DNA from 2 places in the Streptosporangium sp. NPDC006007 genome. Region 1 is predicted to be linked to the other one. Evidence: predicted binding sites of a transcription regulator. Region 1 holds the regulator's gene; the other holds the start of a gene.
What was found. The regulator LexA, encoded in region 1, represses DNA repair genes until DNA is damaged. The targets are predictions, from matches to a motif close to TCGAACANNTGTTCGA.
Positions count from the first base shown of each region.

Region 2: the regulator LexA is predicted to act here: its motif matches at 2,232-2,247, upstream of ruvC (crossover junction endodeoxyribonuclease RuvC).

Region 1 is NZ_JBEXUG010000015.1:53,888-61,700, reverse strand. Features, by position in the region: gene ABZ194_RS14575 (helix-turn-helix transcriptional regulator) at 1-627, shown strand, start outside; gene ABZ194_RS14570 (DUF397 domain-containing protein) at 648-965, shown strand; gene ABZ194_RS14565 (vitamin B12-dependent ribonucleotide reductase) at 1,302-4,133, opposite strand; gene nrdR (transcriptional regulator NrdR) at 4,219-4,680, opposite strand; gene ABZ194_RS14555 (LysM peptidoglycan-binding domain-containing protein) at 5,001-5,270, opposite strand; gene lexA (transcriptional repressor LexA) at 5,604-6,311, shown strand; gene leuS (leucine--tRNA ligase) at 6,404-7,813, opposite strand, start outside.
Region 2 is NZ_JBEXUG010000042.1:9,585-17,397, reverse strand. Features, by position in the region: gene pdxT (pyridoxal 5'-phosphate synthase glutaminase subunit PdxT) at 1-12, shown strand, start outside; gene ABZ194_RS25250 (YebC/PmpR family DNA-binding transcriptional regulator) at 16-768, shown strand; gene ABZ194_RS25245 (GNAT family N-acetyltransferase) at 1,019-2,176, shown strand; gene ruvC (crossover junction endodeoxyribonuclease RuvC) at 2,280-2,870, shown strand; gene ruvA (Holliday junction branch migration protein RuvA) at 2,867-3,487, shown strand; gene ruvB (Holliday junction branch migration DNA helicase RuvB) at 3,612-4,670, shown strand; gene yajC (preprotein translocase subunit YajC) at 4,924-5,271, shown strand; gene secD (protein translocase subunit SecD) at 5,355-7,121, shown strand; gene secF (protein translocase subunit SecF) at 7,121-7,813, shown strand, end outside.

The sequences.
Region 1 (7,813 bases):
AGACTCACACGGGACGCCCGCAAGAAGGGCTGGTGGCAGGCGTACAGCGATCTCTCCAGCGAATATGCCGCCTACATCGGTCTCGAAGCCGAGGCCATCTCGATGCGTAGCTTCGCGCCCTTGATCCTTCCCGGTCTCCTCCAGACCGAGGACTACGCTCGTGCCATCATCCGTGCGGGCTTGGTTCTCTCACCCCCCGGTGAGGTTGCAAGCCGTCTCGAAATCCGCATGGCCAGGCAGGAACTACTCACTCGGAAAGACCCTCTTCGTCTCTGGGCGATCATTGACGAAGCCGGCGTCCGCCGTGCCGTTGGCGGGCCTTCTGTGATGCGATCCCAGTTCAAGCGACTTCTTGAAGTAACGGATTCGCCCAACGTAACCCTCCAAATCCTGCCGTTCGCCGCTGGGGCTCACTCGGGCACGAGCGGCGCGTTTGAAATCCTTCAGTTCCCCGAACGGTCAGACCCGGATGTGGTGTTTCTGGAGAACCTGACGGACAGTCTTTATGTGGAGGGTGATGCGGAGGTCTACCGTTATACGGTGGCATTTGACCACCTCCGCGCCAAGGCGCTGGACCCAGAGGACTCCCGGCGTCTCATCACAGAGGCAGCAGCTCAGCTTGGCTGACAGTTGCGAAAGGGTATGGAATGTCTGAACTAGATCTGTCCCGTGTCGTGTGGCGCAAGAGTTCCTGTAGTGGTGCGGGACAAAACTGTGTCGAGGTCGGCGTCTGGCACAAGAGCTCCCTCAGCGGAAACGGCTCAAACTGCATCGAAGTCACCCTGGCCGATGACGTCCAGGCTGAAGCCGAGGCCGGGGTGGACTCCGAGCGCCTCTTCGTGGTCCGTGACTCCAAGGATCCCAAAGGCACGGTACTGGCCTTCTCTCCGTCCGAGTGGGCTGCCTTTCTCAGCGGCGTCAAGGGAAGTAACTTCGACGACCTGACCAAGCACCGCGGAACGTGACAGGTAAGAAGGCGGCCTTCCCTCCTGATGAGTTTTCCCAGCGGGCTGGACTCACCACAGGCCGAGAAATCGGCCCAGGGGGCCGAACCCATCATCCAAGGCTCTCCACCCGCGAAAAGCACTGATGAGCCTGACCTTCCTCAATCGTGAGTGACGTCACCGAGCAGCGGTCAGGGGTCGTTAGGAGTTCCGTGGAATCTACGCGGTCGTCGCATCACCTACACCATGGTCCCACCCAGGTATCACCCCACAGGGACGCGTAAAAGGGGAGCCGACTCACATCGACCCCCCTTACCCGCTACCTCACGAACCTCAAAAGATCCATGGGGCCGTCTTTCAGCTGCAGCCGCTGGTGGAGCCGCAGCCCTCACAGACGTAGCAGCTGCCGGCCGGGCGCATCTTGGTGCCGCAGGTCATGCAGAGCGGGGCGTCGGCGGTGCGGCCCCGATGGGACTCCAGGGAACCGGCCTCCTTCGGCGCGGCGGTCACCACGAGTGCCTCCTCCGGACGGGACTGCGGCGCCTCGATGGGGGCCGAGGTGGCCAGCTCGGCGATAACCTCGTCGGCGGGGATCGGAGCCGGGTCCTCACCGCGCTGCTGGGCGGCGCGCTCGGACGCGGAGAAGATCCCGAGAGCGGCCCGGTCGTCGTAGGGCAGGTGGTCCAGGGCCAGGCGGCGGAAGATGTAGTCCATCACCGAGGCGGCCATCCGGATGTCCGGGTCGTCGGTCATGCCGGCCGGGTCGAAGCGCATGTTGACGAACTTGCCGACGTAGGTCTCCAGCGGCACGCCGTACTGCAGGCCGATGGAGATGGCCACCGAGAAGGCGTCCATGACGCCCGCGAGGGTGGAGCCCTGCTTGGACATCTTCAGGAAGACCTCGCCGAGACCGTCGTCGGGGTAGGACGAGGCGGTCATGTAGCCCTTGGCGCCGCCCACGGTGAAGCGGGTGGTGGTGCCGGGCCGCTGGTTCGGCATCCGCCGACGGGTCGGGCGGCTGACCTCCACGACCTGGATCTCCGGCTCAGTGGGCTCGGCCTTCTCCTGGGACTTTCCGCCCGCGGCGGAGAGCGGCTGGCCGACCTTGCAGTTGTCCCGGTAGACAGCCAGGGCCTTGAGCCCGAGTTTCCAGCCCTCCAGGTAGACCTGCTCGATGTCCTCGATCGTCGCGGACTCGGGCAGGTTGACCGTCTTGGAGATGGCGCCGGACAGGAACGGCTGGGCCGCGGCCATCATCCGCACGTGGCCCATCGGGGCGATGGCCCGCTCGCCCATGGCGCAGTCGAACACCTCGTAGTGCTCGGGCTTGAGGCCGGGGGCGTCGACGACGTGGCCGTGGGCCGCGATGTACTCGACGATCGCCTCGACCTGCTCCTCCGGGTAGCCGAGCTGCCGCAGCGCGCGGGGGATCGTCTGGTTGACGATCTGCATTGAGCCGCCGCCGACGAGCTTCTTGAACTTGACCAGGGCGAGGTCGGGCTCGATGCCGGTGGTGTCGCAGTCCATCATCAAGCCGATGGTGCCGGTGGGCGCGAGCAGCGAGGCCTGGGCGTTGCGGTAGCCGTTCTTGTCGCCGAGCCTCAAGCACTCCGCCCACTGGCGGGAGGCCTCGGCGTGCACCGCCCGGTCGACGCTCCCCACCGTGCGCAGGTCGTGGCTGGCGGCGGCGTGCTTGTGCATGACCCGCTTGTGCGCGCCGGCGTTGCGGGCGTAGCCGTCGTAGGGGCCCACGACCGCGGCCAGCTCGGCACTGCGGCGGTAGGAGGTTCCGGTCATCAGCGAGGTGATGGCACCGGCGATGGCCCGCCCGCCCTCGGAGTCGTAGGCGTGGCCGGTGGCCATCAGCAGCGCGCCGAGGTTGGCGTAGCCGATGCCCAGCTGACGGTAGGCCCGGGTGGTCTGGTCGATCTTCTCGGTCGGGAAGTCCGCGAAGGTGATGGAGACGTCCATCGCGGTGATGATCAACTCAGTGATCTTCACGAAGCTCGCGATGTCGAAGGAGTTGTCGTCCTTCAGGAACTTCAGCAGGTTGATACTGGCCAGGTTGCAGGAGGAGTTGTCCAGGTGGAGGTACTCCGAGCACGGGTTGCTGGCGGTGATGCGGCCCGTCTCCGGGCTGGTGTGCCAGTCGTTGATGGTGTCGTCGTACTGGACTCCGGGGTCGGCGCACTCCCAGGCCGCCTTGGCCATCTTCCGGAACAGGCCCCTGGCGTCGATCGTCTCGATGACCTCGCCGGTGAGGCGGGCGCGCAGGCCGAACTCGGCGCCGTCCCGCACCGCGCGCATGAACTCGTCGGAGACGCGCACGGAGTTGTTGGCGTTCTGGTACTGGACGGAGACGATGTCCTTGCCGCCCAGGTCCATGTCGAACCCGGCGTCGCGCAGCGCGCGGATCTTGTCCTCCTCGCGCGCCTTGGTCTCGATGAACTCCTCGATGTCGGGGTGGTCCACGTCCAGGACGACCATCTTGGCCGCGCGGCGGGTGGCGCCGCCGGACTTGATGGTGCCCGCCGAGGCGTCCGCGCCGCGCATGAAGGAGACCGGGCCACTGGCCGTACCGCCGCTGGAGAGCAGCTCCTTCGACGAGCGGATCCGGGAGAGGTTCACGCCGGAGCCCGAACCCCCCTTGAAGATCACACCCTCCTCCTTGTACCAGTCGAGGATGGACTCCATCTGGTCGTCGACCGCGAGGATGAAGCAGGCGCTGACCTGCTGCGGCGAGGCGGTGCCGACGTTGAACCAGACCGGTGAGTTGAAGCTGAAGACCTGGTTGACCAGAGCGTGCTTGAGCTCGTGGTCGAAGATCTCGGCGTCCTCCTCGGTGGCGAAGTATCCCTCCTCGACCGCGGTCCTGGTGTAGACGCCCACCACGCGGTCGACGAGCTGCTTGAGGCTCCACTCGCGCTGCGGGGTGCCGACCGCGCCGCGGAAGTACTTGGTGGTCACGATGTTGGCGGCGTTGACCGACCAGAACCCGGGGAACTCCACGCCCCGCTGCTCGAAGTTGATCGAACCGTCCCGCCAGTTGGTCATGACGACGTCGCGGCGCTCCCAGGACAACTCGTCGTAAGGATGCACTCCGGGCGTGGTGAAGATGCGCTTCATCTTCAACCCCTTACGCGGCCGCTTGCCCCCACGCGCGGCTGCGCCACTGACCGTCTCCGTCATGACTTCCCCCTTCCGGGGCTCCGTGTGGAGCCCTTGAGTCGGACCACATCAACGCGCCGCTCTCCCCCGGCGCCCGGGGCCTGGCTCAGTCGTGTCCGGCGGACCGCTCCGCGCGCAACTGCTCGATCTCGACCTCGAAGTCGGCCAGGGTCTCGAACCCGCGGTAGACGGAGGCGAATCGCAGATAGGCCACCTCGTCCAGCTCGCGGAGCGGGCCCAGGATCGCCAGCCCGACCTCGTGCGCCGCGATCTCCGCGGCCCCGGTCGCCCGGATGCTCTCCTCGACTCGCTGACCCAGCTGGGCCAGCGAGTCCTCGTCGACCGGCCGCCCCTGGCACGCCCGCCGGACTCCGGCGATCACCTTGTCCCTGAAGAACGGCTCGGTCACCCCGCTGCGTTTGCTCACCATGAGCAACACCGTCTCCTGCGTGGTGAACCTGCGTCCGCACTCCGGGCAGGTGCGTCTGCGGCGGATTGCCCCGCCGTCCTCGGTGGACCGGCTGTCGATGACCCGCGTGTCAGGATGACGACAGAACGGACAGTGCACGCGCGTCGCCTCCTCGACCTGCCTAGCGGCTCACCTTTCTCGTGTTACTCCAGGTGCTCCACAGCCTCCACGCGAAGACGCTCGCGCGCGCCCCTCGAATGGTCGAGATGCGGTAATAGAAACACAATCTATGGTGGAGTAGAGCGATGAAGCCACTAGATGTTGTGGTCCAACCGTAGAAGTGTCGGCCCATGAACGCAAGTTAGGCAGGCCCCGCGAGCCGAAGTCCCTGATCAGCGCATCGCACCGGGGACGGCCGGGCGTGTCGCCCCTCCGGCCACTCCCGCACACCCCTCCCCGCCGGCGGACCCGCCGGCCTCTCAGCGGGCCGAACCGCCGGGCAGATGAAGCCGGGCCCCCGGCTGGATCACCGAGTCGGACAGGTCGTTGACATCCATTATCAGGCGGACCATCGAGGCAGGATCACCCTCCGTGGTGACCGCCTCGGCGATCTTCCACAGCGAGTCGCCCTTGCGCACCACGACCCACGGCAGCCCCTCGCGGCTCCTGCGCTCACCCGCCGAGGCCGCGTCGATGCGGGCGCCGACCCAGAGGGCCCCCAGGGTCAGGACGGTGAGCGCGGACACCACCACGACCCTCCCCCTCCGGGTGAGCCGGAGGGGCGGGGCCTGGCCACGCCCACCCCTCGCCGGCCCGGGCCTTCGGACAGGCGGCCGCCGGGACCCCCACCTTGTTTCGATCGCCTGCACGGTGCGCCCCCCATCCCCTCGACATGGCCGAACACACGTCGAAGAAAGGTCGATGAATCGAACACGATGTCGATTGAACTCCCGTACGATGTTGTACACCACGACGCCGCTGATTTCGAGGACGACTCGAACAATTGTTTGAATATGATCTTCGGCGAGGATACGGTTGCTCTGTGCGACGCAGTCAGCACAGACCGGGAGCGAGGAGATCGCATGAGCGAGCACAATGAGAACGCTTCGGCCGTCAGCGACCTGGCCGTGCGCAGGCGCGACTCCCTTGGCCTCACCCCCAGGCAGCGCAAGATCCTTGAGGTGATCCGCGACTCCGTGCAGCGACGCGGCTACCCGCCGTCCATGCGGGAGATCGGCGAGGCGGTGCAGCTCACCAGCACCTCCAGCGTGTCGCACCAGTTGACGGCGTTGCAGCGCAAGGGTTACCTGCGCCGCGACCCGCACCGCCCCCGCGCCCTCGAAGTGCGCCTGCCCGGCGAGCCGGTGCTCTGGGTGGACCCCACCGGTGACGACGAGACGCCGGTCAACCGCCCGACCGCGGCCTATGTGCCGCTCGTCGGCCGGATCGCCGCCGGCGGCCCGATCCTCGCCGAGGAGAGCGTCGAAGACGTCTTCGCCCTGCCCAAGCAGCTCGTCGGCGAGGGCACGCTCTTCCTGCTCCAGGTGACCGGTGACTCGATGATCGAGGCCGCGATCGCCGACGGTGACTGGGTGGTCGTCCGTCAGCAGCCGGTGGCCGACAACGGCGACGTGGTCGCGGCGATGATCGACGGTGAGGCCACGGTCAAGACCTTCAAGCGCAAGGACGGCCACGTCTGGCTGGTTCCGCACAACCCTAACTACGACCCGATCCCCGGCGACGAGGCCACCGTGCTGGGCAAGGTCGTGGCGGTGCTGCGCAAGCTCTGACCCGATCCGGACGGGAGCGGTCCCCGATCGGGGACCGCTCCCGTCCGGATATCAACGGCAGACGGGCATCTCCGCCGGGGACGGAGGGGACGTCAAGGGACGATGTTGACCAGCTTGGGCGCGCGGACGATGACCTTGCGGGGAGGGCCGGACAGGAAGACCCCGACCTTCTCCGAGGCCAGCGCCAGGGCCTCCAGATCGGCCTCGGAGATCTCCGGGGAGACCTCCAGCCGGTCACGGACCTTGCCGGCGACCTGCACGACGCACGTGACGGAGTCCTGGACCAGCAGGGCGCCCTCGGCCGTCGGCCACCCGGCGGTGGCGACCGAGGCCGAACGCCCCAGACGCTCCCAGCCCTCCTCCGCGGTGTAGGGCGCGACCAGCGACAGCATGATCGCCAGTGTCTCCGCGGCCTCCCGGACCGCAGGGTCGGCGGCGCCGGGCCCGGAGTCGATGGCGCGGCGGGCCGCGCTCGTCAGCTCCATCATGCGGGCCACCGCGACGTTGAAGCGGTGGGAGTCGACCAGTTTCGTGACCTCGTCTATGGTCCGGTGGACGAACTTGCGCAGTTCCAGGTCGCCTGCGGCGAAGTCCACGCCGGGGGCACAGGCGGCACCGGCCTCGGCCATGACGCGGAACGCGCGGGCCAGGAACTTCTGCGACGCGGCCGGGGAGACGTCGGCCCAGTCGATGTCGTCCTCCGGCGGACCGGCGAACACCACGGTCAGCCGGACCGCGTCCACGCCGTAGGCGTCGATCTGCTGACCCAGGTCGACGCCGTTGCCCAGGGACTTGGACATCGCCTTGCCCTGGTTGATGACCTGCCCCTGGTTCAGCAGACGGCTGAAGGGCTCGGTGAAGTCCACCATGCCCATGTCGTGCAGGACCTTGGTGAAGAACCGCGAGTACAGCAGGTGCAGCACCGCGTGCTCCACCCCGCCGACGTACTGGTCGATCGGGCCCCACCCGCGGACCTTCTCCACGTCGAACGGACCGCCGGAGTAGGACGGGTCCACGTAGCGCAGGAAGTACCACGAGGAGTCGACGAAGGTGTCCATCGTGTCGGTGTCGCGCCTGGCGGGCCCCCCGCACTTGGGACAGGAGACGTTGACCCAGTCGGCGGCCGAGGCCAGCGGGGAGACCCCCTTGGGGGCCAGGGCCTCGCCGCGCAGGTCAGGCAGGGTGACGGGCAGCTGGTCGTCCGGGACCGGGACCTCGCCGCAGCCGGCACAGTGAATGATCGGGATCGGGCAGCCCCAGAAGCGCTGGCGGGAGAGCAGCCAGTCGCGCAGGCGGAAGTTGACCGCCGCCCTGCCGGTGCCGCGCTCGGCCAGCAGTTCGACGATCCGGCGGATCGCCTCGGCCTTGGGCAGGCCGTCCAGCGGGCCGGAGTTGACCAGGGAGCCCTCGCCCACGGTGGCGACACCGGTCTCCCCCGGGTCGGCCAGGCCGGTGTGGACCACGACCCGCACCGGCAGGCCGAACCTCCGGGCGAAGTCCAG
Region 2 (7,813 bases), on a different contig from region 1:
AGGGAGCTCTAGCCGATGTCGGGCCACTCCAAATGGGCGACGACCAAGCACAAGAAGGCCGCGCTTGACTCCAAGCGGGGCAAGCTGTTCGCCAAGCTCATCAAGAACATCGAGGTCGCGGCTCGGACCGGTGGCCCCGACCCGGACGGCAACCCGACGCTGTACGACGCCATCACCAAGGCGCGTAAGAACTCGGTCCCCATCGACAACATCGAGCGCGCCCGCAAACGCGGCGGCGGCCTGGAGGCCGGCGGCGCCGACTGGCAGACCATCATGTACGAGGGCTACGCCCCGGGCGGCGTCGCGGTGCTGATCGAGTGCCTCACCGACAACCGCAACCGCGCCGCCTCGGAGGTCCGGGTCGCCCTGACCCGCAACGGCGGCTCCCTGGCCGACCCCGGATCGGTGTCCTACATGTTCAACCGCAAGGGCGTCGTGCTCGTCCCCAGGGGCGAGCTGTCGGAGGACGACGTGCTGACCGCCGTGCTCGACGCGGGAGCCGAGGAGGTCAACGATCTCGGCGACTCCTTCGAGGTCGTCTCCGAGGCCACCGACCTCGTCCCGGTCCGCAAAGCCCTGCAGGCCGCCGGGATCGACTACGACTCGGCCGAGTCCGGGTTCCTGCCGACGATGAACGTCCCGCTCGACGAGGACGGCGCCCGCAAGGTCTTCAGGCTGATCGACGCCCTTGAGGACAGCGACGACGTTCAGAACGTCTGGGCCAACTTCGACGTCTCCGACGAGGTCATGGAGAAGCTCGACGCCTGAGCGCACCCGCCCGGCGCCCGTCGCCGGTGACCCCTGCCCGCCCCCCTGGCGCGTCGATCGGCGGGTCGGCCGGCTCCGGGGTTCGCCGCAGGTGGACGCCTCGCCGCACGGGGGTTTTGCGGGAGGTCCGCCGGGACCGTTCCGCAGGAGGGGCGAGGGCCGAAGGCGGGACCGCCTTTTCAGCGCGCTCTCGACGTGGACCGTTCCTCCGCGGCTCCCGCCCCAGGCGGATGGCCTAGGTTGGACGACTGTGCAGCTACGTGATTTGACCCTTGACGATCTCGACGCCGTGATGGACAACCGCACGCGTGCCTTCGGGCTCCTGTCCGAAGCCGAGCAGGAGGTCTGGCGCAGGCTGGTCGTCCCGATGCTCGGCGGCGGGAGATACCTCGGCCTTGTCGACGGCCCCCGGCTCGTCGCGACGAGCCGGATCGCCGACTTCACCCAGTGGTGGCACGGCAGGCCGATCTCCATGGGCGGCGTCGCCTCGGTGACCGTCGCCCCGGAAGACCGGGGACGTGGCGTCGCCCGGACCCTGATGCAGGCCACCCTCGACCGCTGCGCGGACCTGGGACATCCGGTCTCGGCCCTCTATCCGGCCACCACCCCCCTCTACCGGTCGCTGGGCTGGGAACACGCCGGCGCCATGTACCGGGCCACGCTGCCGGCCGAGGCGCTGCGCGGCATCGGGCTCACCGAGCGGGTCGGGCTCCGCCGGATGGGCCCCGGCGACGCCGCCGAGGTGATCGCGCTGCTCGGCCGCGTCCACGCGGCCACCCGCGCCTCCGGCCCCGTCCGCTGGGACGCCGGTGCCTGGGAGTCGCGGCTGGCGGACAAGGACGCCTTCCTCTACCTCGCCGACGACGGCTTCGTCGTCTATCGCTGGAACGGCAACGACATCGAGGTCTCCAACCTCGTCGCGGGCTCGGAGGCCACCGTCCGGGCCCTGTGGTCGCTGGTGGGCTCCTCCGCCTCGATCGCCAAGTCGGTCCGCGCGGTCGTCGCCCCCGACGACCCGGTTCTCTGGCTGATCGGCGACCGCGCCGAGGACAGGATCGAGCAGACCCGCTGGATGTTCCGCGTCGTCGACCTGGCCTCCGCCGTCGCGGGGCGAGGCTTCCCGCCGGGTGTCGTCCTCGACACCGTGATCCAGGTGGACGACCCCCGGCGGGAGGCCAACTCCGGCAGCTGGCACCTGACGGTCTCCGGCGGATCCGGTACGGTCCAGCCCGCCGGCTCCCGGCCCGGGACCGTTCCCGTCCTCACGGCCAACGCCCTCGCCGCCCTGTACGCGGGGGTTCCCACACCCACCCTCCGCCGCTCGGGACTCCTCACCGGGCCGGCGGACGGTGACGCGGCCCTCGACGAGGCCTTCCAGGCCAGGCCCCACATGCTCGACTACTTCTGACGGGGCGGTGCCGGGTAACCGTGCGTCGCGTGCTCACACACGGTAGAGTCGGGCACCGAACAGATGTTCGGCGAGTGGAGGCGTGTCGGTGCGGTTGCCCGAGTTGCGGGTGATGGGGGTCGACCCGGGGCTGACCCGGTGCGGCCTCGGCGCGGTCGAGGGACGGCCGGGAGCGCCGCTCACCCTGGTCAAGGTCGGAGTCGTGCGGACCCCCGCCGACGAGGAGATCGGTGCCCGTCTGGTGGCGATCGAGACGGGGATCGAGAGGTGGCTCGACGAGATCGAGCCCGACGCGGTCGCGGTGGAGCGCGTCTTCGCCCAGCACAACCTCAGGACCGTGATGGGCACCGCCCAGGCTTCCGCGGTGGCGATTCTGTGCGCGTCCCGCCGGGGGCTGCCGGTGGCGCTGCACACGCCCTCCGAGGTCAAGGCCGCGATCACCGGCAGTGGTACGGCCGGCAAGCAGCAGGTCGGGGCCATGGTGACCCGGCTGCTGCGGCTGGACGCGATGCCCAAGCCCGCCGACGCCGCCGACGCCCTCGCCCTCGCCATCTGCCACGTGTGGCGGGGTGGCGCGCAGAATCGGCTGGCGGAGGCGGCGGCCAGGGCCCGCTCAGGCCCCGGCACCACCGCCGCCGCCTACTTCCGCGGACGCGGCCGGGCCGCGGGGCATCCGAGAGGAACCACGCAGTGATCGCCTCGGTGCGCGGACGGGTGGCCACGATCGCGCCGGACGGGGCGGTGGTCGAGGTCGGCGGGGTGGGCATGCTGGTCCACTGCACGCCGGGCACGCTGGCCACGTTGCGGCTGGGGGAGGAGGTCAGGCTGGCCACCTCCCTCGTGGTCCGCGAAGACTCGCTGACGCTGTTCGGCTTCGCCGCCGACGACGAGCGCGCGGTCTTCGAGATGCTGCAGACGGCCAACGGGGTCGGCCCCAAGGTCGCCCTGGCGATGCTGGCCGTGCACACGCCCAACGCGCTCCGGATGGCCGTGGCGAGCGCGGACGTCAAGGCGCTGACCAGGGTGCCGGGGGTCGGGCCCAAGGGCGCCCAGCGGATCATCGTCGATCTCAAGGACAGGCTCGGCACGCCCGAGGAGGCCGTCAACGCCGCCCTCGACGGGGGCGGGGTCACGCCCCCCTGGCGTGACCAGGTGCATTCCGGGCTGGTGGGGCTGGGTTACCCGGCCAGGGACGCCGACGAGGCCGTCGCCGCCGTCGCCCCCCAGGCCGACGCCGAGATCGCGCAGGGCCGGGTCCCGCAGGTGGCGGCGCTGCTCAAGGCCGCGCTCCGCGTGCTGAGCGTCCGGTGACCCCGGTGACCCCGGACGCCGCGACGCGGACGCCGGTCGTCCCGGGGCGCCACGGGTCTGGGTGGCGAGGGGCCGGCAGGACGACGGCCCGGCCGGGCGTCCCAGCGAGTGAGGGTGGATCGGCGTGACTTCCGAGCGGGATCTGGTGTCGCCGGAGGCCGAGGGCGACGAGCGGCTCGTCGAGGCGGCGCTCCGGCCCAAGCGGCTGGAGGAGTTCATCGGTCAGGCGCGGGTGCGCGAGCAACTGTCCCTGGTCCTGCACAGCGCGCTGCGGCGCAACCGGCCGCCGGACCACGTGCTGATGAGCGGTGGACCGGGGCTGGGGAAGACGACCCTCTCCATGATCATCGCCACCGAGCTCTCCGTGCCGCTCCGGATCACCTCGGGCCCCGCGCTGGAGCGGGCAGGCGACCTCGCGGCGATCTTGTCGACGCTCTCGGAGGGCGAGGTCCTCTTCATCGACGAGATTCACCGGATGGCGCGCCCGGCGGAGGAGATGCTCTATCTCGCGATGGAGGACTTCCGCGTCGACATCGTGGTGGGCAAGGGGCCGGGGGCGACCGCGATCCCGCTGGAGGTCGCGCCGTTCACCCTGGTCGGGGCCACCACCCGGGCCGGGTTGCTGCCCGCGCCGCTGCGCGACCGGTTCGGGTTCGTGGCGCACATGGACTTCTACCACCCCGCCGAGCTGGAGCAGGTTCTGCACCGTTCGGCGCGGCTGCTCGGCCTGCGGCTTCCCGGTGACGCGGCCCGCGAGATCGCCGGGCGCTCCCGGGGCACGCCCCGCATCGCCAACCGGCTGCTGCGCCGGGTGCGCGACTTCGCGGAGGTGCGGGCCGACGGAGTGATCACCCGGGATGTCGCCTCGGCGGCGCTGAACCTCTACGAGGTCGACGCCGAAGGGCTGGATCGGCTGGACCGGGCCGTGCTCGGGGCGCTGCTGCGTAAGTTCGGCGGCGGCCCGGTGGGTCTGTCCACCCTGGCGGTCGCGGTGGGCGAGGAGCCTGAGACCGTCGAGGTGGTCGCCGAGCCGTTCCTGGTGCGGCAGGGACTGCTGGCCCGCACGCCCCGCGGGCGCGTCGCGACCGCCGCCGCCTGGCTTCACCTGGGCCTGACCCCGCCCCCGGAGGCGTTCGGCGCCTCGATGATCGGTGATCTCGGGGATGATTCGGCCCCTCCCTGACGTTGAATTCTGGGAGGAAGGCCGCGTCACGTTGATCACGAATTGGTGACAACGGTATCGAAATGGGAACTTCCCCGCGCGCCAGATCGTGACTTCGTTGCCGCGCTCCTAACAGCTCGCCTAAACTCCGTGGCTTGGCTGGCTGTGTAGGCTGACGTGCTGAGCGGCGTGGCCGTATACGACGTCCGGCGCCAGGCCGGTCATTCTTAAGTGAAGGAGCGGCCCTATGGGCGGCAACTATTCGAGCCTTATCATGATCGCTCTGATGGTCGTGGTGTTCTACTTCCTGCTCATCCGGCCGCAGCGCAAGCGGCAGCAGGAGCAGGCCCGGATGCAGAACTCCCTGGCCCCGGGGACCAGCATCATGACGACCACCGGGCTTTTCGCGACGGTGGTGGCGATCGACGCCGACGATGTGATCCTTGAGATCGCCCCCGGTGTTGAGACCCGCTGGGTCAAGGCCGCGATCGGCCGCGTGCTGACACCGGTCGACGACGTGGAGGACGATGATGTCAAGAACGTCGGAACCGTGGACGACAACGTGGCCGGGACCGTGGAGCCGCATGGTGACGACCAGGACTCGACGACCAAGAAGTCATGAGTAGGCACGCCAACAATCCCTACAGCCGAAAGAACTGACGACCAGTGGCCCGATCGACCAGTGGCCAGAGCAGACCGGGACGCATGCTCCTCCTGCTTCTGGCGATTATTCTCGCCATGGGCGGGGTGATGCTCCTGAACAAGGCGTACACCCCCCAATATGGCCTTGACCTCGCCGGCGGCACGACAGTGACGCTGCAACCCGTCACCCCGAACGGTACCCCTCCCACCGAGGAGAGTATCGACCTGGCCGTTGGCATCATCCGTAATCGGGTGAACGGCAGCGGCATCTCCGACGCCGAGGTCGCCAAGTCCGGCGACAACATCATCATCTCCGTCCCCGGAGTGGGCCAAGAGGAAGTCGTCAAGCTGGTCGGCACCACTGCGGAACTGCGATTCCGTCAGGTGATGGCGGTCGCGGCCGGATCACCTCAGCCCCCGGGGCAGATGCCCACCCAGGCGCCGACGCCGACTCCTACAGCCCCCGGCGGGAAGGGGGCAAAAACGCCGGCCCCGTCCTCCTCGCCCAAGGCCGAGGGCAAGGAGGACACCGGTTCGTCTCGGCCGGCCGCGACCATCACCGCGGCACCCACCCCGAGCGGCTCGCCCGCCGGTCGCGCCCTGTCCGCGGCGCTCATCAACCCCAGCCCGGCCCCTACCCCCTCCAGCAAGCCCGACAAGTCCGACAAGCCCGGTAAGAGCGCGACTCCGTCCGCGCAGCCGCCGCAGCCCGCGGAGTCCGACGACCCCCTGGCGGGGGTGGACCCGACCGGCATCGATCCGGCGGTGCTCAAGCAGTTCGAGACCCTCGACTGCTCCAAGGACAAGGGGCAGGGCGCCCAGGACGACCCCAACAAGCAGTTCGTCGGCTGTAGCGAGGACGGCAGCGCCAAGTACGTTCTCGACAAGGCGGCCGTGATCGGCAGCTCGATCGCCACCGCGAACGCCGGTGTGGATCAGACCACCGGCGAGTGGCTCGTCCAGCTCTCCTTCAAGGGGCAGGGCCCCGACCAGTGGTCGAAGGTCACCACCACCGCCTTCAACTCGCAGCCGCCGCGCAACCAGGTCGCCATGGTCCTGGACGGCGTGGTGATCTCCGCGCCGGTCATCCAGGAGCCCATCACCGGCGGCCGGGCGCAGATCTCCGGCAACTTCACCGACGCGTCGGCCAACGAGCTGGCCAGCCAGCTCAAGTTCGGCGCCCTGCCGCTGAAGTTCGAGAAGGGCTCGATCAACGAGGTCTCCTCCGCCCTGGGCGCCGACCAGCTCCGCGGCGGCCTCATCGCCGGCGCGATCGGCCTGGGCCTGGTCCTGATCTACTCGATGCTCTACTACCGGGGTCTGGGCGTCGTCTCGGTGCTGAGCCTCGTGGTGGCGTCGACCCTGACCTTCCAGGCGGTGGTGCTCCTCGGCGCGTTCGCGGGCTTCCGCCTGTCGCTGCCGCACATCATCGGCCTGATCGTCTCGATCGGCATCACGGCGGACTCGTTCATCGTCTACTTCGAACGCATCCGCGACGAGATGAAGGAGGGCCGCCGCTCGCTGCGGACGGCCGTCGAGGTCGCCTGGGTCCGTGCCCGCCGGACGATCCTGATCGCGGACGCGGTCATGTTCATCGCCGCGATCGTCCTGTACTTCCTGGCGGTCGGCGGCGTGGCCGGGTTCGCGTTCGCGATGGGCCTGACCACGATCATCGACATCGTCGTGGTGTTCATGTTCACCAAGCCGCTCGTGGCGCTGCTGGCCAAGCGGAAGTTCTTCGCCAAGGGGCACAAGCTCTCCGGCCTCGACGCCGAGCGGATGAGCAGCACGGCCGCCGTCGGCTCCAAGACCGTTCCGCAGGAGGCCTGATGTCCGGCATCGCGCGCCGGTTGTACCGCGGCGAGATCGACGTCGACTTCGTCGGACGCAAGAAGCTCTGGTACGGCCTCTCCGCCGTGCTGCTGGCGATCTCCATCGCCGGTCTGGTCTTCCAGGGGCTGAACCTGGGAGTGGAGTTCAAGGGCGGGTCGGTGTTCTCCTTCAAGGCGCCGACCACCTCCATCCAGGAGGTGCGGAGCACCTTCGGCGACGCGGGCGCCCACCAGGTCATCGTGCAGACCACGAACAACGGCTGGTGGGTCACCACCGAGAGCCTCCCGGCCGAGGAGGTGACAAGCGTTCAGAAGACGGTGGCCCAGAAGTTCGGCCTCCCGCAGAACCAGGTCAACCTCCAGGTCATCGGCGCCTCGTGGGGTGGTCAGGTGGCCGACAAGGCGGTCACCGGTCTGATCGTCTTCATGCTGGCGATCATCCTGTACCTCACGCTCGCCTTCGAGTGGAAGATGGCGCTGGCCGCCGTCGTGGCGCTGCTCCACGACCTGGTGATCACCGCCGGCGTCTACGCGTGGTCCGGCTTCGAGGTCACCCCGGCGACCCTGCTGGGCTTCCTGACGATCCTCGGCTACTCGCTGTACGACGCGGTCGTGGTGTTCGACATGATCAAGGAGGTCACCGCCAAGCTTGGCACGACCTCCAAGGTGACCTACACCCAGGCCGCGAAC